DNA from 2 places in the Pseudomonas sp. B33.4 genome. Region 1 is predicted to be linked to the other one. Evidence: riboswitches for the same ligand, from Rfam matches in the RefSeq annotation. Region 1 holds a riboswitch; the other holds the start of a gene.
The links. Region 1 has a riboswitch for cobalamin ahead of U6037_RS16450 (TonB-dependent receptor). Riboswitches for the same ligand answer to the same signal wherever they lie in the genome.
Positions count from the first base shown of each region.

Region 2: another riboswitch for cobalamin. It lies ahead of cobO (cob(I)yrinic acid a,c-diamide adenosyltransferase); the one in region 1 lies ahead of U6037_RS16450 (TonB-dependent receptor).

Region 1 is NZ_CP140706.1:3,741,653-3,757,186, forward strand. Features, by position in the region: gene U6037_RS16395 (efflux RND transporter permease subunit) at 1-1,093, opposite strand, end outside; gene U6037_RS16400 (efflux RND transporter periplasmic adaptor subunit) at 1,090-2,337, opposite strand; gene U6037_RS16405 (TolC family protein) at 2,334-3,590, opposite strand; gene U6037_RS16410 (hypothetical protein) at 3,690-4,031, opposite strand; gene U6037_RS16415 (acyltransferase) at 4,285-5,286, shown strand; gene U6037_RS16420 (thiol-disulfide oxidoreductase DCC family protein) at 5,422-5,889, shown strand; gene U6037_RS16425 (DUF2269 domain-containing protein) at 5,873-6,364, opposite strand; gene U6037_RS16430 (saccharopine dehydrogenase family protein) at 6,366-7,493, opposite strand; gene U6037_RS16435 (NADH:flavin oxidoreductase/NADH oxidase family protein) at 7,567-8,793, opposite strand; gene U6037_RS16440 (MerR family transcriptional regulator) at 8,872-9,294, opposite strand; gene U6037_RS16445 (autotransporter outer membrane beta-barrel domain-containing protein) at 9,391-13,215, opposite strand; cobalamin riboswitch at 13,380-13,586, shown strand; gene U6037_RS16450 (TonB-dependent receptor) at 13,678-15,534, shown strand, end outside.
Region 2 is NZ_CP140706.1:1,853,746-1,869,279, forward strand. Features, by position in the region: gene U6037_RS08285 (C40 family peptidase) at 1-434, shown strand, start outside; gene U6037_RS08290 (C40 family peptidase) at 652-1,188, shown strand; gene U6037_RS08295 (sorbosone dehydrogenase family protein) at 1,324-2,637, opposite strand; gene U6037_RS08300 (hypothetical protein) at 2,704-3,288, opposite strand; cobalamin riboswitch at 3,452-3,683, shown strand; gene cobO (cob(I)yrinic acid a,c-diamide adenosyltransferase) at 3,763-4,374, shown strand; gene U6037_RS08310 (cobyrinate a,c-diamide synthase) at 4,371-5,771, shown strand; gene bluB (5,6-dimethylbenzimidazole synthase) at 5,768-6,418, shown strand; gene cbiB (adenosylcobinamide-phosphate synthase CbiB) at 6,415-7,323, shown strand; gene cobD (threonine-phosphate decarboxylase CobD) at 7,316-8,308, shown strand; gene U6037_RS08330 (cobyric acid synthase) at 8,305-9,756, shown strand; gene cobU (bifunctional adenosylcobinamide kinase/adenosylcobinamide-phosphate guanylyltransferase) at 9,905-10,426, shown strand; gene cobT (nicotinate-nucleotide--dimethylbenzimidazole phosphoribosyltransferase) at 10,423-11,478, shown strand; gene cobC (alpha-ribazole phosphatase family protein) at 11,475-12,050, shown strand; gene U6037_RS08350 (adenosylcobinamide-GDP ribazoletransferase) at 12,052-12,783, shown strand; gene U6037_RS08355 (MarR family winged helix-turn-helix transcriptional regulator) at 12,960-13,364, shown strand; gene U6037_RS08360 (MFS transporter) at 13,418-14,626, shown strand; gene U6037_RS08365 (hypothetical protein) at 14,623-14,745, shown strand; gene U6037_RS08370 (glutathione peroxidase) at 14,800-15,360, shown strand.

The DNA.
Region 1 (15,534 bases):
CCAGCGATGAGCGCAAGTGCCACAGAAAGATCCCGCACACCAGTGCCACGACGATGAACTCTTCGAGCAGTTTGTGGCTGAGGTTTTCGACCGCGCGATCGATCAGCTTGCTGCGATCGTAGGTGGTGACGATTTCAACACCGGCCGGCAGGCTGCTTTTCAGTTCGTCGAGTTTGTTTTTGACTGCTGCAATGGTGTCCCGGGCGTTCTTGCCGCTGCGCAAAATCACCACGCCACCGACCGCCTCGCCTTCGCCGTCGAGTTCGCTGATGCCACGGCGCATTTCCGGGCCCAAATGAATCGTCGCTACATCGCCCAACGTCACCGGTACGCCGCCGGCGCCGAGTTTGAGCGGGATCGCGCGAAAATCATCGAGCGACTTCAGGTAACCGGACGCCCGTACGATGAACTCGGATTCGGCCATCTCCAGCACCGCACCACCGGTTTCCTGATTGGCTTTGCCGATCGCTGCGGCTATCTGGCTCTGCGTGATACCGAGGCTGGCCATTTTCAGCGGTTCAAGTTGCACCTGATACTGCTTGACCATGCCGCCGACCGTGGCCACTTCCGCGACATTGGGCAGCGTTTTCAGCTCGAACTTGAGGAACCAGTCCTGCAGTGCGCGCAGTTGCGCCAGATCATGCCCACCGGTGCGATCCACCAGCGCGTACTGATAGATCCAGCCAACCCCTGTGGCATCCGGCCCCAATGCCGGTTTGGCACTCGCCGGTAGTCGACTCTGGATCTGGCTCAGGTACTCGAGCACCCGCGAACGCGCCCAGTAAAGATCCGTACCGTCCTCGAACAGCACATAGACAAAGCTGTCGCCAAAGAACGAGTAACCGCGCACGGTTTTCGCCCCCGGCACCGAGAGCATGGTGGTCGCTAATGGATAGGTCACCTGGTTCTCGACGATCTGCGGGGCTTGTCCCGCATAGGGCGTGCGGATGATGACTTGCACGTCGGACAGGTCCGGCAGCGCATCGACAGGCGTGCTCTGCACCGACCAGACGCCCCACGCGGTGACAAATAGCGTCGCCAGCAGCACCAGAAAACGATTGGCGACGGACCAGCGAATAAGAGCAGCGATCATGGCTGACCTCCCGATTTCGCGTCTTCAGAACCGGCGACGATGCCTTTGAGACTGGCCTCTGAGTCGAGCAGGAACTGCCCCGACGTGATGACTTTCTGGCCCTCTTCGAGGCCTTTGAGAATGACGGTTTTGCCATCGCTCTCCTGCCCCGGTTGCACCTCCACGGGACGATAGCGGCCGACGTCTTCGGCAAGCATCACCAGGGCACGTCGGCCAGTGCGAATGATCGCCTCGCTCGGCACCCACAACACACTCTGCCCGGTTGAACGAATCAAGCGTACTTGCGCCGTCAAACCGGGCTTGAGGAGCCCGTCCGGATTGGGCAGTTCGACGCGGACGCGCAAGGTGCGACTGTCCGCATTGGTGTCCGGCAGAATGGTGCTGACCCTGCCTATGACCCTGGTTCCGGGAAAGGCCGGGAATTGCGCCTCAACCGACTGGCCCGCGGCGATGGTGCCAGCCTCTGATTCGGGAACGGCCACCGCCAGCCAGACACGGCTCAAACCATTGACCCGCGCCAGCGTCTCGCCCGCCGCCACGGTCATGCCGATCCGCAGGTTGAGCTCTTGCAACACGCCGCCAATCGGGCTGGTCAACGTCAGGTAAGGCTGGACCTTACCGCTGCGCTCGACCTGCGCAATCAATGCCGGGGGCATCCCGGTGAGCCGTAAGCGCTGGCGCGCCGCAGCGAGCAAATCGCGATCACCATTGTTTTTGAGTGCCAGGAACTCGGTCTGCGCCGCCGCCCACTCGGGCACCAGAATATCCGCCAACGCCGCGTTGGCTTTGAGCAGATCACCTGGCGCATGGGCGTAAACCCGCTCGACAAAGCCCGGAGTGCGGGCCTGGATGACCGCGACATCCCGCTCGTTGAAAGCGAGGATCCCGGTCACGTCGAGAGGCGAGTCAAACACCCCACGGGCGACCGCTGCCGAGCGCAACCCGAGATTCTGAGCCACGCCGGGATCGATGCTGACCGTCGCTTGATCGCTGCTGCCACTGGCATATTGCGGCACCAGTTGCATGTCCATGAAGGGCGACTTGCCTGGCTTGTCGAATTTTTGCTGCGGGTACATCGGGTCGTACCAGTACAACGCCTTGCGATCGTTCGCCGTGTTGAGGTGCTGCTCAGGCGCAGCGGCCTGCACGTTGCTGATGCGTTGAGGCGCCAGCCAGTAACCACCGACAACGCCCACTGCCATTGCAACGCCGGCCAGCAATGCCCCGCTCCATTTAAGGCTCATTGGCTGACCTCCCCGTAGGCAAAGTAGAGCCGTGCGCTGGTCAGCGCTCGCTGCTCCTCCACGTCGATCTGCTTAAGACGAGCCTCGATGAGTTCTCGGCGGGCAGCGACAAGCGCATTCAAATCGATTTTGCCGGCGCGGTAGCTGGCCATGTTCAGTTCGACTTTCTCTTTGGCCAGCGGCACCAGACTTTGCGCATTGCGCTGGACCGCGCGATTCAGCCGTTCATAGTCAGCCAGCGCACTTTCCAGTTGCTCGGTGTGCTCGCGTGACAAGGCTTCGCGCTCGGATTCGAGTTGGTTGACTTCCGCTTCTCGCGCGGCGATTTTCGGGTTCTGTCGGGTCTGCGCAAACAGCGGCAGATCCCAGGACAGTTGCACGCTGACCATGTCGCCAAACTGCCGGTCGCGATGCTGATAATCCACCTCCCAACTCCAGTCGGACTTTTTCTCCGCCTGCGCCTCGCGCACCCTGGCTTGCGCTTCGCGGGTCATCGGCCCGTACGCGGCCAACTCAGGATGGTGTTGCAGCTTATGAGACAGGCCTGAATTATTGATCGGCCACTGCGGCAGACTGCCCACCGGCGTTTCGTTGGCAGCCGGACCGATCCAGCGTTTCAGTGCCGCGCGTGCCTGGGCACGCTGGCGAATCAGATCGTCCTGCTGCTCGGCCAGTTGCGCCGCTTCCTGCTTCGGTGTCACGGCATCGGCCGGTTGCGCAAGCCCCCCGGCAATCTGCGCGCGGACGGTGTCGCTCAGCAGGCGATTCTCTTTATAGAAGTCCTGAAACAGCGCGTCCTTGCGTTCCACCGAATAGCTGCTGATCCAGGCCAGCGCCGTGGCCTGGCGAACGTTCAGGCGTTCGACCTGACGCTCGGCGGCAGCACGATCGACACCAGCGTTGGCTACGTCGATGCGCGCCTTGCGTTTGTCAGCATTGAGCATGTCTTGCCTGACCCCGACCATTTGCATGGTCATGAAGTCGTCGTTGACACTCCAGCGGTCCGGGCCGCCGATGGGATAGTTCTGCAGGCCGGCAATCAGCTTCGGGTCGGGTAATTCCCCCGCTGGAACAGCCGCACTGCTGGCAGCCTGAATCTTTGCATCCTGCGCCGCCAGCGATGGTGCGGTGTTTTCCGCCAGTCGCAAGGCTTCATCTAGCGTCAAAGCGGCAGCGAGGCTCGGCAAGGCCAGCACGCTTGCCAGCAGCCCGGCCACGAGGGACCAACCTGTGCAACAGCACTTGGAGTTCATGTTTGCGATTCCTGTGATGATCCGCTGCGCGCGTCAAACGACCTGCGCACAGCCATGCCATCCCGTTAAAACAGGATGAGGTTCAATAACGGACAGGAATCAGACGCGGGGCGGTCGCCAGACCCCGGACGGGGTGGGCACAGGAACGGAATCGCTGGCAAAGGCCAGCACGACGGGGCTGAACAGGGTCACGGGCGGCTTGACGATCGAGACTTGCAGCATCCCGCCCGTCTTGCATTCCTGACCCGGCTTGCAGGGTTTGCCATGCTCGGTCGGGCTTTTCATGTCATTGCAACAATCCATGCCCATGTCGTCCATCATCGCCATGCCCATCGTCTTCATCGGGCACGGTTCTGTCGGCGCCTGCACCCCCGCCATCCCGCTGAGGGGAAGCGCCAGGCTGATCACGAAGATGAGGCAAAGCCGCAGGTAGCGTTTCATGGGGTTGGAGTGTAGCCGTCGCAATTGGCGCGAACAATCGATGGGACACGGGCTCGCAGCAATCTCGTGCGAGGCGTTGGATGCGCAAGATGAAAGCGCATCAGTATTAAGCGAGGATTAGTTCTTCGCCAGTTGCTCAATACCACCCGGCAAACCCTTTTCCGGAAAGACCGAGCGCGGAAAAAAACCTGTTATCCGCCCGCGAAGCATCGTAATTTACCCGCCATAACTACAAGGTCGTTTGGGGATACACGTGGGAGCCTATCGTCTGCTGTTGGCCGTTCTGGTCGCTGTTTCGCATATGGGCAAGTTGTTCATGGGGTTCAACCCGGGCGTGGTTGCGGTGATTTCCTTCCTGCTCATCAGTGGTTTCGTCATGACCTCATTGATCGAGCGCAACTACAAGGCGCCCGAAAAAATCGGTCGGTTCTACCTGGACCGGGCCTTGCGTCTTTACCCGCAATTCCTGTTCTACTTCATCGCTTCTTGTACGGTGATCTATTTCCTGCTGCCCGGCACGCCACAGTGGGCCGAACTGACCTTCAGAAACATCGCCGCGAACCTCGCGATCGTGCCCCTCGGTTTCTATATGTTCGGCGCGAGCGGAACGTGGATTGTGCCTCCGGCCTGGTCGCTCGGCCTGGAGATGTGCTTCTACCTGGTGATCCCGTTCCTGCTCATCTACAGAGCACGGGGCGTGGCCTTCGCCTTGTCCGTTGCAGTCTTTATCCCGGCGTGCCTTGGCTTCATCAACACCGACTATTACGGCTACCGTTTGTTGCCGGGCGTCCTGTTTGTATTCCTCTGCGGCAGTTACCTCTACAAACCGCAAGCGAAGGGTTTGGCGATCGCCGCAGGCACCGCTGTGGCGGCAGCATTGATCTTTGTGGCGATTATGGCGGGCTGGATCGAACGCCGGCCGTCCAACGCTGAAGTAGCCGCCGGCATTGCGCTGGGCATCCCCGCGGTGTACTGGTTGTCGAAGCTCAAGTTTCACAGGATTGACGAATTGCTGGGGAACATCAGCTACGGCGTGTTCCTGAATCACTTCGTGGTGATTTACTTCCTGCACGGGCTTTGGCCGATCACCTATTTCGATTGGCACAAGGTCGCAACGGTGCTGGTGCTGTCGTTCTTGCTGAGTGGCGTTTCGTACTACTGCGTCGAGCGGCCGGCATTGACGCTTCGGCATGCGCTTCGGGCCGGATCGAAGGATCGAGTGAGGGAAATCCAGGAAGGTGAGGCAACAGCTTGACGGCGCCAGGAGACAGATCACGCGCCTAAACGTCGTCTGTCCCTTCCATCCGGGTTTCTGACCAAGTGCAGTCATTCGCGAACAAAGCCTTGCGGCGCTATGATCGCAACACTCGACCTCTTGAATACAAACCCCATGCCCAGCCCAAAAAACCGCCCAACCCCCGCCCCGCTCCTCAACCCCGGCGAATCCGTAGTTCTGTTCGACGGTGTCTGCAAACTCTGCAATGGCTGGGCGCGGTTCCTGATCCGCCACGATCATCAGCGTCGCGTACGCTTGGCAGCGGTTCAGTCGCCGGAGGGCCAGGCGTTGCTCGCGTGGGCCGGTCTGCCCATAGATCAATTCGACACCATGGCGGTCATCCGCGACCGCCACTACTGGGAACGATCCGACGCTTTCTTCGAAGTCATCAGCCAACTGCCCGCCCGCTGGCAGCCGTTGCGACTGTTGCGCATCTTCCCTCGTGGTCTACGCGATTGGGCCTACGACCGCATCGCGCTGAACCGCTATCGCCTGTTCGGCAAATACGACACCTGCCTGCTGCCCACTCCAGATCACGAACAGCGTTTCCTGAAAACCACCGTACCTACAGCAGAAAGCTGAACAACTGCACCGGTGTCATCTTCGTCACCATCATCAACACGATGACAAACATCCCGGTAAAACCGAGCACGCCCATCCAGAACCATTTGCGGTAAACCGCTTGATATTGTTCATCAAGCCCCGACCCCACCTCGCTCGCACTCGCTGCCATCGCATGCAGCCGCTTCTGCAACAGCAACACCGGCAGCCACAGCGAGCCGACGCACAGGAAAATGATCAACGAAGTCAGTACCCACTCGGTGCTCATCGACAACCCCGAAATTCGCATCAACAGATAACCGCTGATGATCTGCACAAACCCCGCCGGGGTGGTGATCCAAGTGTCGAAGCGCACGACCATGCGCGCGACGTGAGCAATCACTTGCGGGTTGCGCGTGCGGCTGGCGGCGATCAGGTAGAGGTAGGAGCCCATACCGAAACCGAACAGGAAGATCGCGGCGATGATGTGCAGGTACTTCAGGCACAGATAGAGCATGTCAGCGCTGTCCGTCCGAAAAATGCACGGACAGGCTCAGGTTGGCCGGGTCGTTGATCGCGGCCATGTACTCGGCGACGCTGATTTCACCCACGCACGGTCGGGCGCCGGCGGTCGGCACGTAGCCTTGGGCCATTTTTGTCGCCAGGGCTACTGCGGCGCAGCTGGGGATTTCCGGGCCTTTGTCGTTCAGGGCGGTGAGTTGCGCGGTCATCGACAGCGGTTTGCCGTCAACGCCGAGGCCCTGCACGTCGATGTACATCGCGCTTTTACCGTCGCCGAAACGTTCGAATCGCGTACCGAGGCGATGCAATCTTGCAGCCCAAAGAGCATGGTCGCGCACCAGTCCGATCTTCAGTGCCTGAGCCAGCAGACCGTTGGCGATGCCGCCGAGTTTTAGCCCGGCGCCGGCCTTGAACTTCAGGGTGTGCGCGCCATAACGGCCGGCGAAAATATCCATGTCCGGCACATCGACGTTGGCCAGCAGCCGCATGCCCATCTGCGGCATTTTGCGCAAGGTCAAATCCAGCCAGCCCGACACCTCGTGCACCTTGCCGTTTTTAAGTTGCTTGATCGGTTTGCCGGCGTAAGCCAGTACGCCTTCGATGGTCGACAGCCCGGGCATTTTCGCCGACGAAGAAATGCCATGTTCGATCGAGTCGATACGCGAAAAGCGCTGGCGCTGTTCATCGATGATCGCTGACGACAATGTCGGCACCGAGCTGCAACCGCTGAGGATGGCCACGCCGGCCTGCTTCGCCCGCGGGTCGAGAACGTGGATGCCGTTGACGAACGTGCGGCAGTCAGCCAGATCGCAGTAGCTAACGCCAGCGTCGATGCAGCTCTCGGCGACGGCATAGGATTGCCCCTGAAACGGCCCGCCGGTGTGCACGACCAACTGAATATTCAGAGCCCGCAATGCGGCTTTGAACTCGCTGCCCATGGCATCGCCGCACCAGCCTTCGCAGACGTAGCCCGATTGGCTGTTCAGCTCATCGACTTTGCGCTGCAACTTGCGCGGATCACGGCCCGAGAGCACCAGGCCGATGGTCGGCATCAGCGCTAGATGCCGGCACACAATGCTGCCGAAGTTTCCGTAACCACCGACCACCATCACCCTGAACGGCATGCAATTCTTCCCTAAATCAATCCATCAAACAGGCGTGCAGGATATAGGGACGAACGTCAGCAAGCCATTCAGATCAGTTGCTCGCTACCCACTTGCGGTACTGGCGGGTACGCAACGCGTTGCCGATTTGCTGCAGAATCAGCGCGCGCAGCGGTGAGACGTGCGGATCGGGTGTTTTCGCCTGACTGAGTTTGCGCAACTGGAACTTGACCGCCGCCATGTTCGCCAGCGAGGCCATGGCCTTGTTCTTCCAGGTGATCGGCGGCAGCTCGGGGGCGCTGTCCAGGCCCTGCAGCCAGTCACGCGGCAGGTTCGGATCGATGGCCAATGCCGTGCCGATGCCGACCATGTCCACGCCACTGTTAACGACCATTTCAGCGATGGGCCGACGACGTACGCCGCCGGTAACCATCAGCGGCATCCGCGCGACTTTCTGCAGGTCCTGGGCGAACTCGACGAAGTACGCCTCACGTGCCAGGGTACGACCATCTCGCGCCTCGCCCTGCATGGCCGGGGCTTCGTAGCTGCCGCCGGACAATTCGACCAGATCCACACCCAGATCGTTGAGCCATTCGACGACTTGCCGCGCGTCATCGGCGCTGAAGCCACCGCGCTGAAAGTCGGCGGAATTGAGTTTCACCGCCACCGCAAACTGCGCCGAAACCAGCGCCCGCACAGCCTTGACGATGTCCAGCAACAGCCGCGCGCGGTTCTCCAGCGAACCGCCCCACTCGTCCGTACGCTGATTGGTCAGCGGCGACAGAAACTGACTCAACAAATAACCATGGGCGGCGTGGATTTCCACACCAGTGAAGCCGGCCTGCTCGCCAAGCTGTGCGCTACGGGCGAAACGCTGGATGACGTCAGCGATCACGCTGGCCGTCATCGCATGCGGCGTGGTGAAGTGTCTGGACAGGCTGCCCATGCTCAGCGGGACCGCCGACGGCGCCCAGGTTTTCTGACCGAGATTGGCCTGCATCTGCCGCCCCGGATGGTTGATCTGCAACCAGAACTGCGCGCCGCCGGATCGACCAACCTGCGCCCAGCGTTTGAACTTGGCCAGTTGCCGGTCATCCTGCAACACCACGCCGCCCGGCCCGGTCATCGCGCGGCCATCGACCATGACGTTGCCAGTGATCAGCAGCCCGGCACCGCCATCGGCCCAGGCCTGATACAGGCGCATCAGTTCTTCCGAAGGTGCCTGATCGGCGTCGGCCATGTTTTCTTCCATGGCGGCTTTGGCGATGCGGTTCTTGATGGTTGAACCGTTGGGAAGTTGCAGGTTGTCGAACACGTTCATGAGGAGTCCTCGATTGGGCGTGGGACAACCATAAGATTAAAGCCAACTTTAAGGTCAAGGCCTTTTTATCAACTGTGATTATTTGCCCGTAGCGGCCTTCTCCTCGCGGATCTGGCTGATCAACAACTGCGCGTTGTCGGCACAGCCAACGTCAGCGGGTTTGCTCTCGATGCCGTGAATGACCCGCAGTAACTGCGCCTTGTTATGCGCCAGGCGTTGCTGGAGGATTTCGATTTCTTCGACCTTGCGTTTGAGCCCGACCAGCATTTCTTCGTGCTGCCAGTCCTGCGCGTTCACCGGCAGTAACTGGCGTATTTCCTCGAGGGAAAACCCCGCTGACTGCGCGCCGGTGATGATCTGCAGGATCCACTCGGTTTCCGGGGCGTAATCGCGATAGCCGTTAGCCTTGCGCCCGACCGATTTGATCAGACCGCTCGCCTCATAGAAGCGGATGCGCGAAGGCGCCAGACCGCTGATTTTTGCCAGTTCACCGATTTTCATGATTGACCTGAGCTGCAAACGACTTTGAAGTGAACTTTAAACCTTCAAGTGTCTTGCGAACAGGATGTACACGGGTTTTGTGGTGTATGCACGGGACTAGAAATTGATCTTGAACCCCAGCATTGCGTCATACCCGTGGCTGTCGCCGTCGAACCCCTGCCGATAACCGGCCGAAGCGGTAAAGGTAGTGCGCTGATTGGCCTGATAGTCCACCCCCACATTGACCTCGCCCCACGTGCCCTGCAGGTCTGACTCGAACGGGATGTACCCCGACTCGGAAGAAAACTCGGTTTTCGGCTGCCCCTTGAACTCATGCCAGACACTCGGCCGAATCCACGCGTTGGTGCGCCGTGCGCTTTTGTCGACGCCCTCGGTGTCCCAGTCCTTGGCGATGCGCACGCCGGCACGGCCAATCAGAGAGTCCACGTCCTTGAAACGAATGTTCGCGCCGACGTCATCGCTGCTGTCCAGATCGACATAGCTGTAGATCGCCTGCAATTGCGGCTCGATGTACCAGTCTTTGTCGACTTCGAACGGGTAGCCGTTTTCCAGCGACGCGGTGTAGCCCCAACCACGGGTTTTCAGTTTCGCCAGGTCGTTGGGTTTGGCTTCTATGTCGAAGCGATTGACCTGCAACACCCCGTCCAGATACCACCCCGAGGCGCCGAAGTGCGTCCAGTACGCGCCGACGCCGTAAGCGCGCAAGGTGTCTTCACCGGCGGCGCGCCGGGTGTAGTGGCTGACGCCAGCGTCGATGGTGCCGGCGGACAACGACAGCCCGGCCTGCTCGTGACTGCCGTCAGGCCGGTCCTTGCGGTAGAGGTCGGTGCCGACCTGGAAAGCCGTCAGGTCATAGTTGTATTCGGGCGTATTGCCCAAGGCGTTTTTGCGGTCGCCGTCCTGTTTACCGCTGCGATAGATCACCCGCCCCCAGCCCATCGACGGCGCCAGGGTGGATTCGTCTTCCTTGGGCAACGGATCACCGCGATTCAGACGCTCCTCGCCGACTCGCTCGTGAAGGGTGTCGACCATCGTCCGGCCGTAGACCAGCGCCAACGCCGGAACGGCGCCGTACAGCGATACTTCCGGACGGTAATTCGGCACCGGGGATGGAACGGGATCGGGATCAGGACCGGGAGGACCGTCCGGAGGCACGGCGTCCGAACGCAGATACCAGGTGTCCTTGCCGCTGCCATCCTCGGCGCCTTGCTGCAGGCGATATTCGTACGGGCCGGCCACCACTCGCCGGGCCAGTTGAAACGCGTTGGCGTCGCTCGCCCCCTCGGTCTTGTTGAGCAACTCGACCACCGCAATGCCGTTGCCCTGAGTCAGCTCGCCCTGCCCGCCGACGTTGCTCACGACCACGCCGGTGGTGCGGTCGCTGGCGGTGCTGGTCGAGTCCACCACCAGCATGTCGGACAGGCTGTTCGCGCCGCCGCCATTCAACGTGGTGTTAAGCAGCAGCCGGCCGCCATTGGACACGAACACCCCTCCGCCATCGGTGCCAGCCGTGGTCGCGCCGCTGATCAACAGAACATTGCCGACGCTGTTGCTGCCTGCGGCAAGGTCAAGGGTGCCACTGTTGATGAAGCGGTTGACCCCGAGCAATTGGCCCTGTACGGCGCCGCCTGACGTGGGCGCATTGGCAGCCTGGCCCAAAGGCAAATAGGCGCCGCTGGCGTTGAAGGTGGTGATGCCAGTCGCCGGTTGCGCGGCCAGGCGGATCACGCCGCTGTTATCGATGCTGTTGGTGCCCGATGTGCCGAGATCACTGACCGCAACACCCCAGGTATCGCGGCTGCCGCTGGCATTGCTGGCGGTGAAATTGCGCAGTGTCCAGGTGCCGCTGTTGACCACCGTGCTGGCAGCGCTGACGGCATTCACGGCGCCGGTCATTTGTCCGGTGTTGCCGAGCGAAAACGTTGTGCCGGGAGTGGTCGCGTCGGCGCGTACGGCGACATCACTGAGCGCACTGATCGCGCCCGAGTTGTTCAGTGTCTGGCTCGCGCCTCCGAGGGCGACACCGCTACTGTCGGCTCGCCCACCCTGAAGGGTCGCCGTGTTGCTGACGTTGGCGCTGCCGCCTGCGGTCAGCGCCTCAATCGCCGACGAGCCCGTGCCTTGGGTGGTGATCACCGCGCTGTTGTTCACCGAAACACTGGCCGCACCCGACGCCTCGGCGAGAATGCCCTGACTGTTGCTGGCGCCGAGCGTCTGGATCGCGCCGCTGTTGACCACAGTCTGGGCGCCTGTGACTGACAGCGTACGGATACCGCGCTGGTCATTGCCACGCGCGATCAGTTCCCCACTGTTGCTGACACTCAGCGTGCCCAGTCCGCTTCCGGAATTGAAAGCATTGCCCGCCAGTATCGCCGCGCCCTGGCCGTTGACGTCGATCAGCGAACCGGTGAACGCGACACCGACGTCACCGCCCAGCGTCAGCGCCTGAATGCCAAAAGAACCAATGCCACTGCCATCACCCGAACCGGCGTCCGAGTGGGTGATGATCGTGCCGCCGGCATTGACGTTGACCGTACCGGTCGGCGACTGCGTCGAGGCATAGATGCCATTGGCGTTGCTGTGCAGGGTTTCGATGCGATTGCCACGATAGTTGATCTGAACATTGCCCCCGGTCGAATCGACCCGAATGCCGCCTGCGCCAAAACCGCTGGCGAACAGGTCGCCCGCATAATCGATCAGCACATTGTTGTTTTCCGCGCTGACGATGATCGCGTAAGCCCGCGTGGTGTTGAGTCCGCCAAGCACATTGATGTTGCCGCTGCCCGTGATCGTGACATCGCCGGTGCCGCGCTTGATTACGTAAATGGCTCGGGAGCCGGCAGCATTGGCGGTGCTGCCAACATTCAGCGCGGCATTGTTGTCGATGCTGATCGAGCCGGTGGCGCCGACGTTGTCGTTGGCATAAATGCCGTGCGCTGCGCCGCCGGTTGTGGTGATCGCGCCTTCGTTGACGATAGCGATGCTGCCAACGGTGGAGAACGCGCGAATACCGAATCCGTTGAGACCGTTGGTGTTGATCGTGCCGCTGTTATTCAGGCGGGTATTACCGGCGCCACCTTCGGTGAAAACGCCGAATGCGTTCATGCCGATCCCTTGCACGTTCGCGGCATTGACCACAGTGGTATTGCCATTGACCGCGCGCGTATGCACGCCGGCGTGGTTGCCAATGCCCGCCGTGGGCAACGTTTCATCACCGATCGGTGGGCCCGCCGACAGTGCATCGTCGTTGTTGACCAGAATGCTGACGCCGCTGCCGACATTGACGTTGTTGTCGCCGCTGCCGCTGGCTTTGCTCCAGATACCGTTGCCGCCGAGCAAGGTGATCTGGCCGCTGCCCTGATGGTTCAGAATGATCGTGCCGCCGCCGCTGGCATTGATGTCGATGCCGTCGTGCTCATTGCCGACCACGGTGTTGAGGATGTTCAGCGTGGTGCCGGCGCTGACCGTGAACGTCGACAGGCCTGCGCCGGCATTACTGAGCGCCAGCGCATCCAGCCCGCTGCCGCCGAGGTTGACGGTATTGGTGCCGCCATCGACGCTCAGGTTCGCGTTGCCGGTGGTGCCAATGACATTGGCGAACACCGCGTTGGCAGCCGTCGGGGGCGTGCTGTTGACCGTCGTACCGCTGAGCGTCAGCGTTGTGTTGGCGTTGTTGCCTCGACTGTTCAGCGAGGATCCGGCCGTGGTGGTGATGGTGGTACCTGTCTGAGTGCTGATCGACGCATCGACTCCGGCCGTTGGCAAGCAGGTTTGCGAGACGTTATAGGCGCCTTCGGCCAAAGGCCCGCACGCCGCTTGCGCGTCGCTCAGCGTCAACGCATTGGCCATCGCGACCAGCAAGGCGTTGCGAATGAAGTGCGGGGCGAACCCGCCGGGAACATGGTCGCTGGCAGCGTGCATGAAAACCTCCTTGTTCGACTGCTCCTCGAGCAACTCGCGCCTGTCGACACCACGGATATCGCGTTGTGGTTACCGTCATAGACCTTAGTAGTTATTTCGAAAGTTGGTAATTCGCGGATCGAGAGTCGGTACCGGCAAGTTGACGAACGGTCTGTCGAATGTTCAGATGCCGCCCAGTTTCAGGTGTCCCATGCCGCCGCGCATGGGGTGAAACGGGAAACCGGTACGTTCTTTTCGAACAAGTCCGGTGCTGCCCCCGCAACGGTATGCGCGTGATGCTTTCGATAGACCACTGTGGCCGCACGGCCATGGGAAGGTGAAAGCCTCTATACGCGCGAGCCCGGAGACCGGCCTGAAATTTCGTTTGGCAAAATCCTGCGGTGGGCGGGCATGGGCCGGTATTGGCTGTGCGCGATGCCTTCTCCTGCATGCTCTTCTGCGAAGATCCTTTTCGAGAAGACAATGATTCGACCTTTCAACACTTCTGCTCCAACCCTGTTCCTTGGCTGCCTGTTCAGCCCGTTGCTGCTGGCCGATGACGCGCCACTGGAGCTCAATCAACAAATCGTTTCTGCGCCGTCGGTGGAGTCCACCACCGTCGCTGATATGGCGAAGTTCGGCAGCAAAGTCGAGATTGTGACCCGCGAGCAGATCGAGCGCGCCGGCCCCAGCGCCGATGTCAGTCGCGTCATGCAGATGTTCATTCCCGGCCTGTACGTAGCACCGAAAAACGGCCCGTTCGACTACGGCACCTATTCGCTGCTGGGCGGGCGCAACGACGACACGCTGATCCTGCTCGACGGCGTACGCCTGAACAATCGCCTGTACGGCGGCCTCTATCTGGACACTCTGCCGGCCAACGCCGTCGAGCGCATCGAAGTGCTCAAGGGTGGCCAGAGTCTGTTGTTCGGCACTCAGGCCGTTTCCGGCGTGATCAACATCGTCACCCGCAGCCCGCAATCGCGCAAAGCCTCCGGTGAGGTCAACCTGGGCGTCGACAGCTTCGGCGGCACCACTGCAGATGCGCGGGTCGAGAATATCTTCACTAACGGCTTCGGCGATCTGGGTTTGCTGGCGTACGTCAGCCACAACGTTTCCGACGGCTATCAGCCGTATCGCAACCGCGACATGAAAAACGATTCAGGGAAGAACCGCGCCTACGAAGTCACCACCTTCGGTGGCAAGGCGATCCAGTCGTTCGGCGACGATGCCCGGCTTGAACTGTTCTACCAATACGCCGACGCCAACCTCGATTTCGCCCGCCCGGTCGACAACCACAAAACCACCAACGATCGCGTGCAGCAGATCGCCACGGCGACTTTCGAGCAGACCGTCAACGAGCGTCTGAGCTACTTCGTCAAAGGCCATATCAACGACTGGGACACGCGCTACACCCGCGTCAACAACGTCGTCGGCGGCGGCACCAAAGTCATCAACCACGATGACTATTGGGGCTTCACCGACTGGGGCGTGCAGGCCGAAGGCAAGGCTGAATTGCCCGGCGGTCATGTGCTGGTATTCGGCAGCGACAACCAGTGGTTCAAGGGCCAGGACGATGTGCTGATCATCGACAACGACAAGGCAGAAGCCCACGCGTTCTACACGCAGTTGCGCCCGCAGATCGACGCCCTGCCCGACTGGCACCCGAGCATCGGCGTGCGTCACGAAGCCATGAGCGGTGGCGACAGTGCCACGGTCGGCATGCTCACTTCGCTGTATGACCTCAACGACAACTGGTCGGTGCGCGGTCAGTACGGCAGCGCCTACAAACTGCCGAACGCCGAGCAGCTGTTCGTCAACGAGCCGGGCGACGAGATCGGCAACCGCAACCTGAAACCGGAAAAGAGCCGCAACGCTGAATTGGGTGTCGACTACAAAGGCTTTTTGCTCAACCGCGAATTCAGCGCCAGCGTGACCCTGTTCAAACGCAAGATCGACGACCTGATCACCCTCGATGACATTCAGTGGGTCAACGGCGAAGGCACGATCCAGATGCGCGGTTTCGAGGCCGACGCCAAGCTGGCGCTCAACGAGCGGTGGAGCCTGCAAGCGGACATGACGCGCAACCTCACCGAGTCGCGCACCGGCGTGACTATCAACGATATTCCGAGCTTTTTCGCCCGTTCGCGGGTCGGCTATGAATCGGAAAACCGTCTGTGGGGTGCCGGCGGTGCGATCCGCTACATTCGCGACATCACAAGCTCGAAGCAGGTCGAATACGGCAACTATTGCGTGGTCGACGCCGACGCTTATCGCTATCTCGACAACGCCCACCAGCACCGCGTAAGTCTGCTGGTGGAAAACCTCTTCGACCGTGAT
Region 2 (15,534 bases), 1.9 Mb from region 1:
AGCCTTATCAGCTTCCTGTTCTGGCCGACAGCATCCTTGAGCGCGGCATGTCCCTGATCGGTACCCGTTACCGTTTCGGCGGTACCTCTGAAGCCGGTTTCGATTGCAGCGGTTTCATCGGCTATCTGTTCCGCGAAGAAGCCGGCATGAACCTGCCACGCTCGACTCGCGAAATGATCAACGTCGATGCACCGCTGGTCTCGCGCAGCAACCTTGAGCCGGGCGATCTGCTGTTCTTCGCCACCAATGGTCGTCGCGGTCGTGTCAGTCACGCCGGGATCTACCTCGGTGACAACCAGTTCATCCACTCCAGCAGTCGTCGCAGCGGCGGTGTTCGCATCGACAGCCTGGGTGACAGCTACTGGAGCAAGACCTTCATCGAAGCGAAACGCGCTCTGGCCAACGCTCCGACTGTAGTCACCGCTCGCAAGTAATCCCCGTTGTCGCTGCGTTCGCGGCGACAATCAGGCTCCCGGCAACGGAGTAGACCTAGACTTTACAAGGTGAAGTTAAAGTCTTACTTGAAGTTTGCCGCGTAGCCGCTAGAATCCTGAATCTATATTGATGGCAAACCGCCTGCGTGCTCCGCAGGCGGTTTTGTTTTCTGTCCATCGGCAGAAAAAGCCGCAGCCAGATCAGGATGTTCTGCTTATGACGATGTCGGCCCGCCTCACTTTGCTCTTCTTCGCAGCGCTGCTCAGCGCCTGCGCCAGTCGCACACCGCCGCCTGCGCCAGTGGTTCGCGCGCCGGTCGTGTTTGGCCCCTCGCAATCTTTCTCGCCCGCCGCTGAAGATGTGCTGTTTCGCGCACTTGGTCTGGTTGGCACGCCTTATCGTTGGGGCGGCAACACGCCGGACTCGGGTTTTGATTGCAGTGGGCTGATCGGTTTTGTCTACCGCGACGCGGCGGGGATTTCGCTGCCGCGTTCGACGCGTGAGCTGATCGTCATGCAGGCGCCGAACGTCGGCAAGGAAGGCTTGCAGACCGGCGACCTGATCTTCTTCGCCACCAATGGCGGTTCGCAGGTCAGTCACGCGGGGATTTACGTTGGCGAAGGGCGCTTCGTGCATGCGCCGGCCACAGGTGGCACGGTGAAGCTGGACAGCCTGTCAAAGGCGTATTGGCAGAAGGCATATCTGAGCGCCAAGCGCGTATTACAGCCGGAGCATCTGGCGCATAACCCTTAATTCAAGCCACACACAATCCAATAATGTAGGAGTGAGCCTGCTCGCGATAACGGTCATTCAGTTAACGATGATGTCGACTGATATGGCGCTATCGCGAGCAGGCTCACTCCTACAGTTGTTTGTGCATGGCGAAAATTATTTGCTGGCTGAGACTCGCCACACCTTATTGCCGACATCATCCGCCACCAGCAAGCCACCCTGCTGATCGATCACCACGCCCACCGGCCGGCCCAATGCATTCTCGTCCTTATCGAGGAAGCCGGTCAGCACATCCACCGGTGTGCCGCTCGGCTTGCCGCCGGTAAACGGCACGAAAATCACTTTGTAGCCACTGTGCGGTTTGCGGTTCCATGAGCCGTGTTGGCCGATGAATGCGCCTTCCTTGAACTGCGCCGGCAAGGTGTTGCCCTCGGCAAAACTCAGGCCCAACGAGGCAGTGTGCGGCCCGATCGCGTAATCCGGGGCGATGGCTTTGGCCACCAGGTCCGGGTTTTGCGGGGAAACACGGACATCGACATGCTGACCGTAGTAACTGAACGGCCAGCCATAGAATCCGCCGTCCTTCACTGAAGTGATGTAGTCCGGCACCAGATCACTGCCGATTTCGTCACGCTCGTTGACGGCTGTCCACAGCGCCCCGCTGGTGGGCTCCCAGGCCAGGCCATTGGGGTTGCGGATGCCCGAGGCGAAGATGCGGTGATTACCGGTCGCCCGATCGACTTCCCAGATCGCTGCGCGGCCTTCTTCCTTATCCAGACCATTTTCGCCGACGTTGCTGTTCGAGCCGACCGTGACGTACAGCTTGCTGCCGTCCTTGCTGGCGATGACGTTTTTGGTCCAGTGATGATTCAGCGTGCCGCCGGGCAGATCGACCACCTTGATCGGCTGCGACTTGATCTCGGTCGCGCCGGGTTCGTAGTTGAAGCGCAGCAGGCGATCGGTATCGGCGACGTACAGGTCGTTGCCGACCAGGGTCATGCCGAATGGCGAGTTGAGGTTTTGCAGGAACACAGTGCGGGTTTCGGCGACGCCATCGTGATCGGCGTCACGCAGCAGGGTGATGCGGTTCGGACTCGGCACGCCAGCGCCGGCCTTGCCCATGACCTTCTTCATTACCCAGCCACGAATGCCGCTGCTGTCATCCGGCTTGGGTGGGGCATTGGTTTCCGCCACCAGCACATCGCCGTTGGGCAGCACATAGAGCCAGCGCGGGTGATCGAGGCCTTCGGCGAACGCTGCGACCTGAGTGCCGGCCGCTGCGGTCGGTTTGCCACCCTCGGGCCAGCCGACTGCCGGGGCGATGTTCACCGTCGGAATCAGGGTCTTGTTTGGTTCGGGCAGCTTGGGTGACGGGCCGGTGCCGTCGGAGACTTGCAGGCTGGAGGATTCACCGCAGGCGGCGAGCCCTCCGGCGAAGGCGATGACAAAAACGAGCTGGGGCTTGCGCATTGCTGATCTTCCCTATGAATGCATTCCTAATCATAGAGGAGGGCGCAAGCCCGATGGTTCAACTGCTCAGCCGCGGGCTTCCTTGAACAGCACGGCGATGCCCGGGTGATAGTTGCCAGCTTCGCTGCGCAATTTGCGGTAGGCATAGGGGAAATACCAGGCGACAGCGCAGGTGTGCTCTTTTTGCAAATCGTCGACCATGTCCTGCAGCTCTTCGGGGCTGGCGCTGTGCTGGGCTTTTTGTGGCGCGACAAACAGGCAGCCAAGCTTGAGATCGCTGGCATAGCTGATTCGCTTGGCGTCGTTGGTGATGTCCAGCAGGGCTTGGGTCAGATTCAAGTTGGTAACCTTCGGCCAGCGCTGAGTGGCCTGGATAAAGGCGCGGTCTTCGGCGCCGGCCAGAAACAGATCGGCGTGGGCGTTGCGCTCGCCTTCTTCGTTCTGTTTGCGCGTGGCAGTGTCGTTCAAAGTGACCAGCTCGGCCATCCAGGCTGCGGCCGAGAGCAATCCGAGATTGGCTTTCTCGTCATGCCAGTAAGGCGTGTCGCTGTCGCCGCGCACGGCGTTGTAACGGTCGATACAGTCAAACCAGCGTTCAAGCACCGGGCGCAGGAATTCCAGGCGCGGGTTGCTGATGATCATGCCTTGCATCGTCATCATCCTTTATTGTTGTGGTGGGCTTTTCAAGAAAAGCATGGCTCTTTGATATCATTTGTATCAGTGTGGCACAAGATTGGCGTCAGATAATTGATCGGCGGCAGTTATTCGCCCGATGGCCGCCTCTTTAATTGACGCTCCACCCCCAACCCTCTAACCTTCGCGGCTTGTTTCAGGTGCTCTGTGACCTGCGTCGACAGAGTGAAACAGGGAAGCCGGTGAGGGTTGTCTTCACGCGAAGAACCACCACGATCCCGGCGCTGCCCCCGCAACGGTAAATGAGTAAAAGCTGCGCCTTGAGCCACTGCCTCGACAGAAGCGGGAAGGCGCGCAGTCAGGCGAAACGCCGCTCATGAGCCCGGAGACCGGCCTGATCCATCCAGCGGCATCACGGTGGGCGATGCCAGGCTTTTTGCCGTCTATTCTTGTGCCTGCCCGCCGTTATCCAGCCCCAACGGAGAGCTCCCCATGACTGATTCCCCCGAGCGCGACGAACGCCATCTGGCGCGTATGCAGCGCAAAAAAGCCGTGATCGACGAACGCATCGCCAACTCGCCCGACGAGTGCGGTCTGGTGCTGGTGCTGACCGGCAACGGCAAAGGTAAAAGCAGCTCGGCCTTCGGCATGCTCGCCCGCGCCATGGGCCACGGCATGCAATGCGGTGTTGTGCAGTTCATCAAGGGCCGCAACAGCACCGGCGAAGAGTTGTTTTTCCGCCGTTTCCCCGAGCAGGTACGTTTCCACGTGATGGGCGAAGGTTTCACTTGGGAAACCCAGGATCGTCAGCGCGACATCGCCGCCGCCGAAGCCGCGTGGGCAGTCTCGCGCGAACTGCTGCGTGATCCGTCGATCGGTCTGGTGGTGCTCGATGAATTGAACATCGCCCTCAAGCACGGTTATCTCGATCTCGATCAGGTACTCAGCGATTTGCAGGCGCGTCCGCCGATGCAGCACGTGATTGTCACCGGTCGCGCGGCCAAGCCGGAAATGATCGAAATGGGCGACACGGTTACCGAAATGGGCATGCTCAAACACGCCTTCCAGGCTGGTATCAAAGCGCAGAAAGGCGTCGAACTTTGAATCAACCACGTCACTGCCCGGCGGTACTTATCGCCGCGCCGGCCTCCGGTCAGGGCAAGACCACCGTCACCGCTGCACTCGCCCGTTTGCATCGCAATCAGGGGCGCAAGGTGCGCGTGTTCAAATGCGGCCCGGACTTTCTCGACCCGATGATCCTCGAGCGCGCCAGCGGTGCGCCGGTGTATCAACTGGACATGTGGATGGTCGGCGAGCAGGAAAGTCGTCGGCTGTTGTGGGAAGCCGCTGCCGAGGCGGATCTGATTCTGATCGAAGGCGTGATGGGCCTGTTTGACGGTACGCCGTCCAGCGCCGATCTGGCGCGGCATTTTGGTGTACCGGTGCTCGGTGTGATCGACGGCACGGCGATGGCGCAGACCTTTGGTGCGTTGGCGCTGGGCTTGGCAAAGTATCAGCCAGACTTGCCGTTTGCCGGCGTATTGGCCAATCGTGTCGGCACCTTGCGCCATGCGCAGTTGCTCGAAGGCAGCCTCACGGAAGGGCTGCGCTGGTACGGCGCGTTGTCGCGAGAGACTGGTATCGAACTGCCGAGCCGCCATCTCGGCCTGGTGCAGGCCAGCGAATTGAATGACCTCGATGTGCGTCTCGACGCCGCTGCCAACGCGCTGGCCAGTAGTTGCGAGGTAGCGCTGCCACCAGCGGTTGAGTTCGCCGCGCCTGACGTCAGCGCTGTCGAGCCGCTGCTGAAGGATGTGCGCATTGCCGTTGCCCGTGATGAGGCGTTTGCCTTCACTTATGGCGCGAGTCTGGATCTGCTGCGTGCGATGGGCGCTGAGTTGAGTTTCTTCTCGCCGATCCGTGATTCGCAATTACCTGAAGCGGACAGCGTGTATCTGCCCGGTGGTTATCCGGAGTTGCATCACGTCGCGTTGGCGCAGAACACCGCGATGCTGGAGGCGATTCGTGCGCATCATGCGGCGGGCAAACCTCTGCTCGCTGAATGTGGCGGGATGCTTTATTTGCTCGACTCGCTGACCGATGTTGAAGGTACGCGTGCTGAACTGGTCGGGTTGCTCAAGGGCGATGCGGTGATGCAAAAGCGTCTGGCGGCACTGGCGCTGCAAGCTGTGGATCTGCCGGAAGGTTCGCTGCGTGGGCACACTTATCATCATTCGCTGACCACCACCGAGCTGACGCCGATTGCTCGAGGGCTGAGCCCGAATGGTGGACGTGGGGCCGAGGCGGTTTATCGGGAAGGGCGGATGACGGCTTCTTATGTGCACTTCTATTTTCCGTCGAATCCTGCGGCTGTCGCTGCATTGTTTGCGCCTGGCCTCCAGGCCGCCATCGCTGGCAAGCCAGCTCCCACAGTGGACGGTGAGCTTCCTGAAGAAATGCAATCCCCTGTGGGAGCTGGCTTGCCAGCGATGGGGCCATGACCGACAACGCATTCTCCGAAGCCGAGCGCGAAGCGGTTTACAGAGCCATCGCCGAACGCCGCGACATGCGCCACTTCACCGGTGGCAGCGTCGAGCCAGAGCTGTTGCGCCGACTTTTGGAAGCCGCCCACCAGGCCCCAAGCGTCGGCCTGATGCAGCCTTGGCGCTTTATCCGCATCAGTGATCGCACCCTGCGCGGCCAGATCCAGAGCCTCGTCGAAGCAGAACGCATCCGCACAGCCATTGCCCTCGGCGAGCGCAGTGACGAGTTCATGAAACTCAAGGTCGAAGGCATCAACGACTGCGCTGAAGTGCTGGTCGCCGCGCTGATGGATGATCGCGACAAGCACATTTTCGGGCGCCGCACGCTGCCGGAAATGGACATGGCGTCATTGTCCTGCGCGATTCAAAACCTCTGGCTGGCCTCGCGTTCCGAAGGCTTGGGCATGGGCTGGGTCTCGCTGTTCGAGCCACAGGCACTCGCCGATCTGCTGAAATTGCCGGCAGGCGCCAAACCCCTGGCTGTTTTGTGTCTGGGCCCGGTCAAGGAATTCTATCCGGCGCCGATGCTGGTACTCGAAGGGTGGGCGCAGGCGCGTCCGCTCAATGAGTTGCTGTACGAAAATTATTGGGGAGTGAGTCAATGAGTGTGGCGTTGTTGAGTGTCGCCGCAGTGGCGGTGGATGCGCTGCTCGGTGAACCGAAACGCTGGCATCCGCTGGTGGCATTCGGCAATTTCGCCGGGCGCATCGAGCAACGTTTCAACGCCGGTGGCCGTGGCTGGCGCAGCCATGGCGTCACCGCGTGGGTGATCGCGGTGCTGCCGCTAACCTTGCTTGCCACCGCGTTTTCCTGGGCGCCGTACGTGGGCTGGGTCGTCGAGATTCTCGCGCTGTATTGCGCCCTTGGCATGCGCAGCCTCGGCGAACATGTCGCGCCGGTAGCCGCAGCCTTGCGCGCGGATGATCTGGATGAGGCGCGCAAGCGAGTCGGCTATCTGGTCAGTCGTCAGACCGATGAGCTCGACAGCACCGCTGTCGCTCGCGCTGCCACTGAGTCGGTGTTGGAAAACGGCAGTGACGCGGTGTTTGCCGCGCTGTTCTGGTTTGTCGTGGCGGGTGCGCCGGGCGTGGTGCTCTATCGCTTGAGCAACACGCTCGATGCGATGTGGGGCTATCGCAACGAACGCTTTGAGCGTTTCGGTTGGGCAGCGGCGAAAATCGACGACGTGTTGAACTACATTCCTGCGCGTCTGGTGGCGTTGACCTACGCGCTGCTGGGCAAAACCCGACTCGCGCTTAAGTGCTGGCGTACACAGGCACCGAAGTGGGACAGCCCCAACGCCGGTCCGGTGATGGCGGCCGGCGCCGGTGCGCTGGGCGTGGAATTGGGTGGGTCGGCGATTTACCACGGCGAACTTCACGACCGTCCGCAACTGGGTGAAGGCGTTCCCGCCGATGCAGATTCCATTGACCGTGGCTGGCAATTGGTCCAGCGCGGCGTATGGTTATGGCTGCTGATTCTCTGCGTGGGGGCTGAATTCTATGCTTGAGCACGGTGGCCGGCTGCGCAAGGCTGCACTCGATTACGGCATCGCCGAGGCTGACTGGCTCGACCTGTCCAGCGGCCTCGCGCCATGGCCATTCCCGATCCCGGAAGTCCCGCTGCGCGCCTGGGCGCGTTTGCCGGAAACCGATGACGGCCTGGAGCAAGCCGCGTGCGATTACTACGGTGCCGCGCAAGTGCTGCCGGTGGCCGGTTCGCAGATGGCTATCCAGTTGCTGCCGCGTTTGCGCCGTGCTGGCAAGGTCGGTGTGTTGTCGCCGTGTTATGCCGAACATGCCGAAGCCTGGCGGCGCAGCGGTTACATCGTGCGCGAAGTGCTGGAGCAGGAAGTCGAGTTCTTTCTCGACAGCCTCGACGTGCTGGTGGTGGTCAACCCGAACAATCCGACCGGCCTGAGCCTGACTCCGGCACGATTGCTCGACTGGCACGCGCGGCTCGCCCGGCGTGGTGGCTGGCTGGTGGTCGATGAAGCCTTCATGGACAACACGCCGCAATTGAGTCTGGCGCCGCATGCTCATCAAGTAGGGCTGATCGTGCTGCGTTCGTTCGGCAAGTTTTTCGGTCTGGCCGGGGTGCGTCTGGGCTTTGTCCTGGCCGAGCGCAAGTTGCTCAAGCTGCTCGCCGAACAGGTCGGGCCTTGGGCCGTGAGCGGGCCGACGCGTGTGCTCGGGCAAGCGTGTCTGCAAGACACCGAAGGGCACACACGCCAACGGATTCGCAGCGATGAAGCCAGTGAACGACTGGCAGCGCTGCTTGAACGCTACGGCTTCAAGCCGCAGGGTGGTTGCGCGCTGTTCCAGTGGCTGATCACCGAGCATGCCGAAACGCTGCACGCATTCATGGCCCGTCGCGGCATCCTCCTGCGCATCTTTACCCACAACAGCAGTTTGCGCTTTGGCCTGCCTGCCGATGCGGCTGAAGAGGCGCGTCTCGAACACGCTTTAAGCGCTTTTGCCAAGGATCACGCATGACCACCCTGATGGTGCAGGGCACCACTTCCGACGCCGGTAAAAGCACACTGGTGACGGCACTGTGCCGCTGGGCGACCCGGCAAGGTGTCGCGGTCGTCCCGTTCAAGCCGCAGAACATGGCGCTCAACAGTGCGGTGACTGCCGACGGCGGTGAGATCGGCCGTGCGCAAGCGGTTCAGGCGCAAGCAGCGAATCTCGAGCCGCACACCGACATGAACCCGGTGCTGCTCAAGCCCAACAGCGACACCGGCGCACAAGTGATCATTCATGGCCGCGCGGTAACGTCGATGAATGCCGTGGCGTATCACGACTACAAGGCCATCGCCATGAAAGCGGTGCTCTCGTCCCACCAGCGGCTCAGCGCTGCGTATCCGCTGGTGATGGTCGAAGGCGCGGGTTCGCCGGCCGAGATCAATCTGCGCGCCGGCGACATCGCCAACATGGGCTTTGCCGAAGCAGTGGATTGCCCGGTGCTGCTGATTGCCGACATCAACCGTGGCGGGGTTTTCGCGCATCTGGTTGGCACGTTGGAGTTGCTGTCGCCGAGTGAGCAGGCGCGGGTCAAGGGTTTCATCATCAACCGTTTTCGCGGCGACATCGCCTTGCTGCAACCGGGCCTCGACTGGCTGGAACAGCGCACCGGCAAACCGGTGGTGGGCGTGTTGCCCTACGTGATGGATCTGCATCTGGAAGCCGAGGACGGCATCGATCAACGCCAGACCGACAAGGCCGAACAGGTGCTGAAAGTAGTGGTGCCGGTGCTGCCGCGCATCAGCAACCACACCGACTTCGATCCGCTGCGTTTGCATCCGCAGGTCGATCTGCAATTTATCGGGCCGGGGCGGGCGATCCCTCCCGCTGATCTGATCATTCTGCCGGGTTCGAAAAGTGTGCGCAGCGATCTGGCGTATTTGCGCGCCAATGGCTGGGACACGGCGATCAGTCGGCATTTGCGTTACGGCGGCAAAGTGCTGGGGATTTGCGGTGGTCTGCAGATGCTTGGCGAGCAGGTGCATGATCCGCTCGGCTTGGAAGGTGCACCCGGTTCGAGTGCCGGTTTGGGCTTGCTGGAGTTTGAAACGACGCTTGAAGCCGAGAAGCAATTGCGCAATGTGCGCGGGCGGCTGGCGCTGGAAGATGCCGAAGTCAGCGGCTATGAAATTCATGCTGGTGTGACCAGCGGACCGGCGCTGGAGAGTGCGGCGGTGCATCTGGATGATGGCCGTTGCGACGGTGCACAGAGTGCTGATGGACAAGTGTTTGGCACCTACCTGCATGGCCTGTTTGAATCGCCGGCGGCGAGTGCCGCTTTGTTGCGCTGGGCCGGATTGTGCGATGTGCAGGCGGTGGATTACCACGGCTTGCGCGAGCGGGATATCGAGCGGTTGGCGGATCTGGTGGAGAAGCATCTCGATACTGATCTGTTGCGTCGGCTCTGCGGGATTTGAGGTGCCTGTGCGGGCCTCTTCGCGAGCAGGCTCGCTCCCACTATGGACCTGTTGGTCTTAGATTCTGTTTCCACCCCATAACCCTGTGGGAGCGAGCTTGCTCGCGAAGGGGCCAGTTGCCTCAACACATAATTCTGTGGATAAAACCATGCTCCAACTGATCCTCGGCGGCGCCCGCTCCGGCAAAAGCCGCCTCGCGGAAAAACTCGCCAGCGAAAGCAATCTTGCGGTCACCTACATCGCCACCAGCCAGCCGCTCGATGGCGAGATGAGCGATCGCGTCGCCCATCATCGCGCCCGCCGTCCCGCCGAATGGGCGCTCATCGAAGAACCCCTGGAACTGGCCCGCGTCCTGCGCGAATCCGCCAGCGCCAAGCATTGCCTGCTGGTTGATTGCCTGACCCTGTGGCTGACCAATCTGTTGATGCTCGACGACGCCGAACGCCTCGCCGCCGAGCGCGAAGCCTTGCTCGACTGCCTGGCGTCTTTGCCGGGTGAAATCATTTTTGTCAGCAACGAGACCGGAATGGGTGTCGTGCCGCTGGGCGAATTGACTCGCCGCTACGTCGATGAAGCCGGTTGGCTGCATCAAGCTCTGGCCGAGCGCTGTCAGCGTGTTGTCCTGACCGTCGCCGGCCTGCCCCTGACTCTGAAAGGACCTGCGTTATGACTCAAACCTGGTGGCTGAACCCGTGCAAACCGGTCGATCTCAACGTCGTTGAACAAGCGACGGCACGGCAGCAGCAACTGACCAAACCGGCGGGTTCGCTGGGGCGTCTGGAATCGGTGGCAGTGCAACTGGCCGGTCTGCAAGGCCAGGTCAAACCGACGCTCTCGCAAGTATGGATCGCGATTTTTGCCGGTGATCACGGCGTGGTCGCAGAAGGTGTTTCGGCGTTCCCGCAGGAAGTCACCGGGCAGATGCTGCTCAACTTTGTCAGCGGCGGCGCGGCGATCAGTGTGTTGGCGCGTCAGCTTGGCGCGCAACTGGAAGTGGTCGATCTGGGCACCGTGAATCCCGCGCTGAACCTGCCGGGTGTGCGTCATTTGAACATCGGCGCGGGCACGGCGAACTTCGTCGAGGGTGCGGCGATGACTCAAACCCAGGGCGATCTGGCGTTGCAGGCTGGTCGCGACAGTTTGTTGCGGGCTAAAGCGGCGGGTGCGCAGTTGTTCATCGGTGGCGAAATGGGCATCGGCAACACCACGGCCGCCAGTGCGCTGGCCTGTGCCTTGCTCGATTGCCCGGTGGCGCACCTGACTGGCCCCGGTACCGGGTTGAATGCCGAAGGCGTCAGCCATAAAGCACAAGTGATCGAGCGCGCATTGGCATTGCATGCTGCGCAGCGTGGCGATGCGTTGCAAACGCTGTTCAATCTCGGCGGTTTTGAAATCGCGGCGTTGGTCGGTGCGTATCTGGCGGCGGCGCAAGAAGGCGTTGCGGTGCTGGTCGACGGCTTTATCTGTACGGTCGCCGCGCTGGTCGCGGTGCGTTTGAATCCGTCTTGTCGCGAGTGGTTGTTGTTCGGTCATCGCGGTGCCGAACCGGGTCATCGTCATGTACTGGAAACCTTGCAGGCTGAACCATTGCTGGAACTCGGTCTGCGCCTGGGTGAGGGTAGTGGTGCCGCGTTGGCGGTGCCGCTGTTACGTCTGGCCTGCGATCTGCACGGGCAAATGGCGACGTTCGCTGAAGCAGCGGTGGCGGATCGGCCGGCATGACCCTGCGCCTGGATCTGCTACGCCATGGCGAGACTGAATTGGGCGGTGGTTTGCGTGGCAGCCTCGATGATGCGCTGACCGAAAACGGCTGGGTGCAGATGCGTGCGGCGGTGGTCGAGGGCGGGCCGTGGGATCGGATCGTCAGTTCGCCGTTGCAACGCTGTGCGCGGTTTGCCGCCGAACTGGGTGAGCAACTGAGTCTGTCCGTGCATCTGGACAAGGATCTGCAGGAGCTGCATTTCGGTGCGTGGGAAGGGCAGAGCGCGGCAGCGTTGATGGAGACCGATGCTGAAGCGCTGGGGTTGTTCTGGGCCGATCCGTATTCCTTCACTCCACCGCAGGGTGAGCCGGTCAGCGAGTTCGCGGCGCGGGTGCTGGCGGCTGTTGCGCGCCTGCACAGCGCCTACGCGGGTGAGCGGGTTCTGCTGATCAGTCACGGCGGGGTAATGCGCCTGTTGCTGGCGCAAGCACGGGGGTTGCCGCGCGAACAACTGCTCAATGTCGAAGTCGCTCACGGCGCGTTGTTTGCGCTGACGGTTGAGCCCGATGGTTCGCTCAAGGAAGGTCACTGACATGTTGCCGCTGTGGATCGCCCTGCAATTTCTCAGCAGCCTGCCGATTCGTTTGCCGGGGATGCCCGAGCCGGAGCAACTTGGGCGGTCGTTGCTGTTTTATCCGCTGGTGGGATTGCTGTTCGGCGTGATCCTGTGGGCGCTGCATCTCGCCTTGAGCGGCGCGCCGTTGTTGCTGCATGCGGCATTGCTGTTGACGGTTTGGGTGTTGCTCAGCGGTGCACTGCACCTGGATGGTCTGGCTGACAGCGCCGATGCCTGGCTCGGCGGTTTTGGTGATCGCGAGCGCACGCTGACGATCATGAAAGATCCGCGCAGCGGGCCGATTGCGGTGGTCACGCTGGTGTTGGTGTTGTTGCTCAAGTTCGCCGCGTTGCTGGCGTTGATCGAGCAGGGGCATGGTCTGGCGTTGATCATCGTGCCGTTGCTCGGGCGGGCGGCGTTGTTAGGGTTGTTTCTGACCACGCCATATGTACGCGCAGGCGGGTTGGGGCAGGCGCTGGCTGATCATTTGCCGCGCAAGGCCGGGTGGTGGGGGTTGGGCGTCAGTGCATTGGTCTGCGTGCTGATTGCCGGATTCAGTGCGGTCGTTGCGCTGGTAATTGCTGTCGTTGTGTTTGTCTGGCTACGGCAGGTGATGATGCGGCGGTTGGGCGGGACGACAGGCGATACGGCGGGGGCGTTGCTGGAATTGCTGGAGATGGTGGTGCTGGTGGGATTGGTTTTGGTCTAAGAGATTATTGCTGGATGGGCTGGCCCCATCGCGAGCAGGCTCACTCCTACAATTTGAAATTCATTCCCCTGTAGGAGTGAGCCTGCTCGCGATAGCGGTGTGTCAGGCGCCACAAATGTTATGGGTAAACTCATCTGTAACTTGATTTAACACAGTCGCGGGTATATACACGCATCATGCTTCCTTCTCAGTGTTTGTGCACCAACCTGCGTCGCGCCGCTCGTGGCGTCAGCAGGCATTACGACGGCGCTCTCGACGGCTTCGGGATCAACGTTGCCCAGTATTCTTTGCTGTGCAACCTGCAGCGTCTCGATCAACCAAGCATCTCGGAACTCGCCGAAGCCATGGGCCTGGATCGCAGCACCCTCGGGCGCAACTTGCGGGTGCTGGAAGGCGAGGGTCTGGTGGCGTTGGCCGAGGGCGAGGACATGCGTAACCGCATCGTCAAACTCACCGAAAGCGGCGTGCAACGCCTGGCAGCGGCACTGCCGGCCTGGGAAGCGGCGCAACAGCGGTTGATCGACAGGCTGGGTGCCGAAAAGCGCGAAACCTTGCTCAGATTGCTGGATGAACTGGCCTGAGGCCGGTTTTTTCCAAACTCAAGCGGGTATATACCCGCAAGCGGAGAATAACAATGACATCGATGTGGCGTACGTGCGGTTGGGTATTGGTGGGGAGTGCGCTGATCCTGGCGTTGTCATTGGGCGTGCGACACGGTTTTGGCTTGTTCCTGTCACCAATGAGCGCGCAGTTCGGCTGGGGGCGCGAGGTGTTTGCCTTCGCCATTGCCTTGCAGAACCTGATCTGGGGCCTGGCGCAACCGTTTACCGGTGCATTGGCTGACCGCTTCGGCGCGGCCAAAGTGGTGCTGATTGGTGGTGTGCTGTATGCGTTGGGCCTGGTGTGCATGGGCCTGTCGGACTCGGCGGTGACGCTGTCGTTGAGCGCTGGTCTGCTGATCGGTATCGGCCTGTCTGGCACTTCGTTTTCGGTGATCCTCGGCGTGGTGGGTCGTGCCGTGCCACCGGAAAAACGCAGCATGGGCATGGGCATTGCCAGCGCCGCCGGTTCGTTCGGCCAGTTCGCCATGTTGCCGGGCACGCTCGGGTTGATCGGCTGGCTCGGCTGGTCGGCAGCGCTGTTGGTGCTCGGCCTGCTGGTGGCGCTGATCGTGCCGCTGGTGAGCATGCTCAAGGACAAGCCGCTGCCGGTACTCGGTCATGAACAAACGCTGTCCGAGGCCCTGCGCGAAGCTTGCTCGCATTCCGGCTTCTGGTTGCTGGCGTTCGGTTTTTTCGTCTGCGGTTTTCAGGTGGTGTTCATCGGCGTGCACCTGCCGGCCTACCTGGTCGATCAGCATCTGCCCGCCAGTGTTGGCACTACGGTGCTGGCGTTGATCGGTCTGTTCAATATCTTCGGCACTTATACCGCCGGCTGGCTCGGCGGACGCATGTCCAAGCCGCGCTTGCTGACGGCGCTGTATCTGCTGCGCGCAGTGGTGATCGTGCTGTTCCTGTGGCTGCCGGTGACGACTACCTCGGCCTATCTGTTTGGCATGGCCATGGGTTTCCTGTGGCTGTCGACGGTGCCGTTGACCAACGGTACGGTGGCGACCTTGTTTGGCGTGCGCAATCTGTCCATGCTCGGTGGCATCGTGTTCCTGTTCCATCAGCTCGGCTCGTTCCTGGGCGGCTGGCTGGGCGGGGTGGTGTATGACCGAACCGGGAGTTACGACTTGATCTGGCAAGTGGCGATTCTTCTCAGCCTGCTGGCGGCCGCGCTGAACTGGCCGGTGCGCGAACGTCCGGTCGCACGTCTGCAAGCCGCTGCGAGCGCCGTATGAGTCAACTCTGGCCGCGAATCGTCATCAGCGCACTCGGCGCCGCCTTGCTGGCGCTGGTGTGGTGGGGCTGGCATCAGGGTGGTCTGGCCCTGATGCAGTTGGGCATGAGCATTTGCTAGAAACAGGCATGGCGAGTAACGTCAAACTCTGACGACTGCTCAAGGATGTTCGACATGCTGATGCGCTGGTGTGCTGTTCCCGCGTTGCTGATGGCGCTGACCGGTTTGGCCCAGGCCGCTGACTGTCCCGAATTGCTGCAAGGCTCGCTGCCCAAGCTGCGAGCCAAGGACTCCATCGATCTGTGCAAACAGTACGCCGACAAGCCGTTGGTGGTGGTCAATACCGCCAGCTTCTGCGGATTCGCGCCGCAGTTCGAAGGCCTCGAGGCGCTGCATAAGCGTTACGAAGGTCAAGGGCTGGAAATGCTCGGTGTGCCTTCCAATGACTTCAAGCAGGAGTCCAAGGACAGCGCCGAGACCGCCAAGGTCTGTTACGCCAATTACGGCGTGACGTTCGCCATGACCGAGCCGCAGAAGGTTCGTGGTGATGACGCGACGCATCTGTTTCAGGTGCTGGCGGCACAGAGCAGCGCACCGAAGTGGAATTTCTACAAATATGTGGTCGATCGCCAAGGCAAGGTCATCGCCAATTTCTCCAGCCTGACCAAACCGGATGATCCGGAGTTTATTGCCGCGATCGAAAAGGCGATCGCCTCGAAACCCCTGAAGCCCTGATCTGTAGGGGTTTCGGCACGCTGCGATCTTTTGATTTTAAAAAAACAGATCAAAAGATCGCAGCCTCGTTGCACTCGACAGCGCCTGCAGGTCGCACAAATTTCAGGCACTAAAAAGCCCCGCCTCTGCAAAGAGAGCGGGGCTTTTTGTGGGCGAGGGATTAGCCTCGCCACA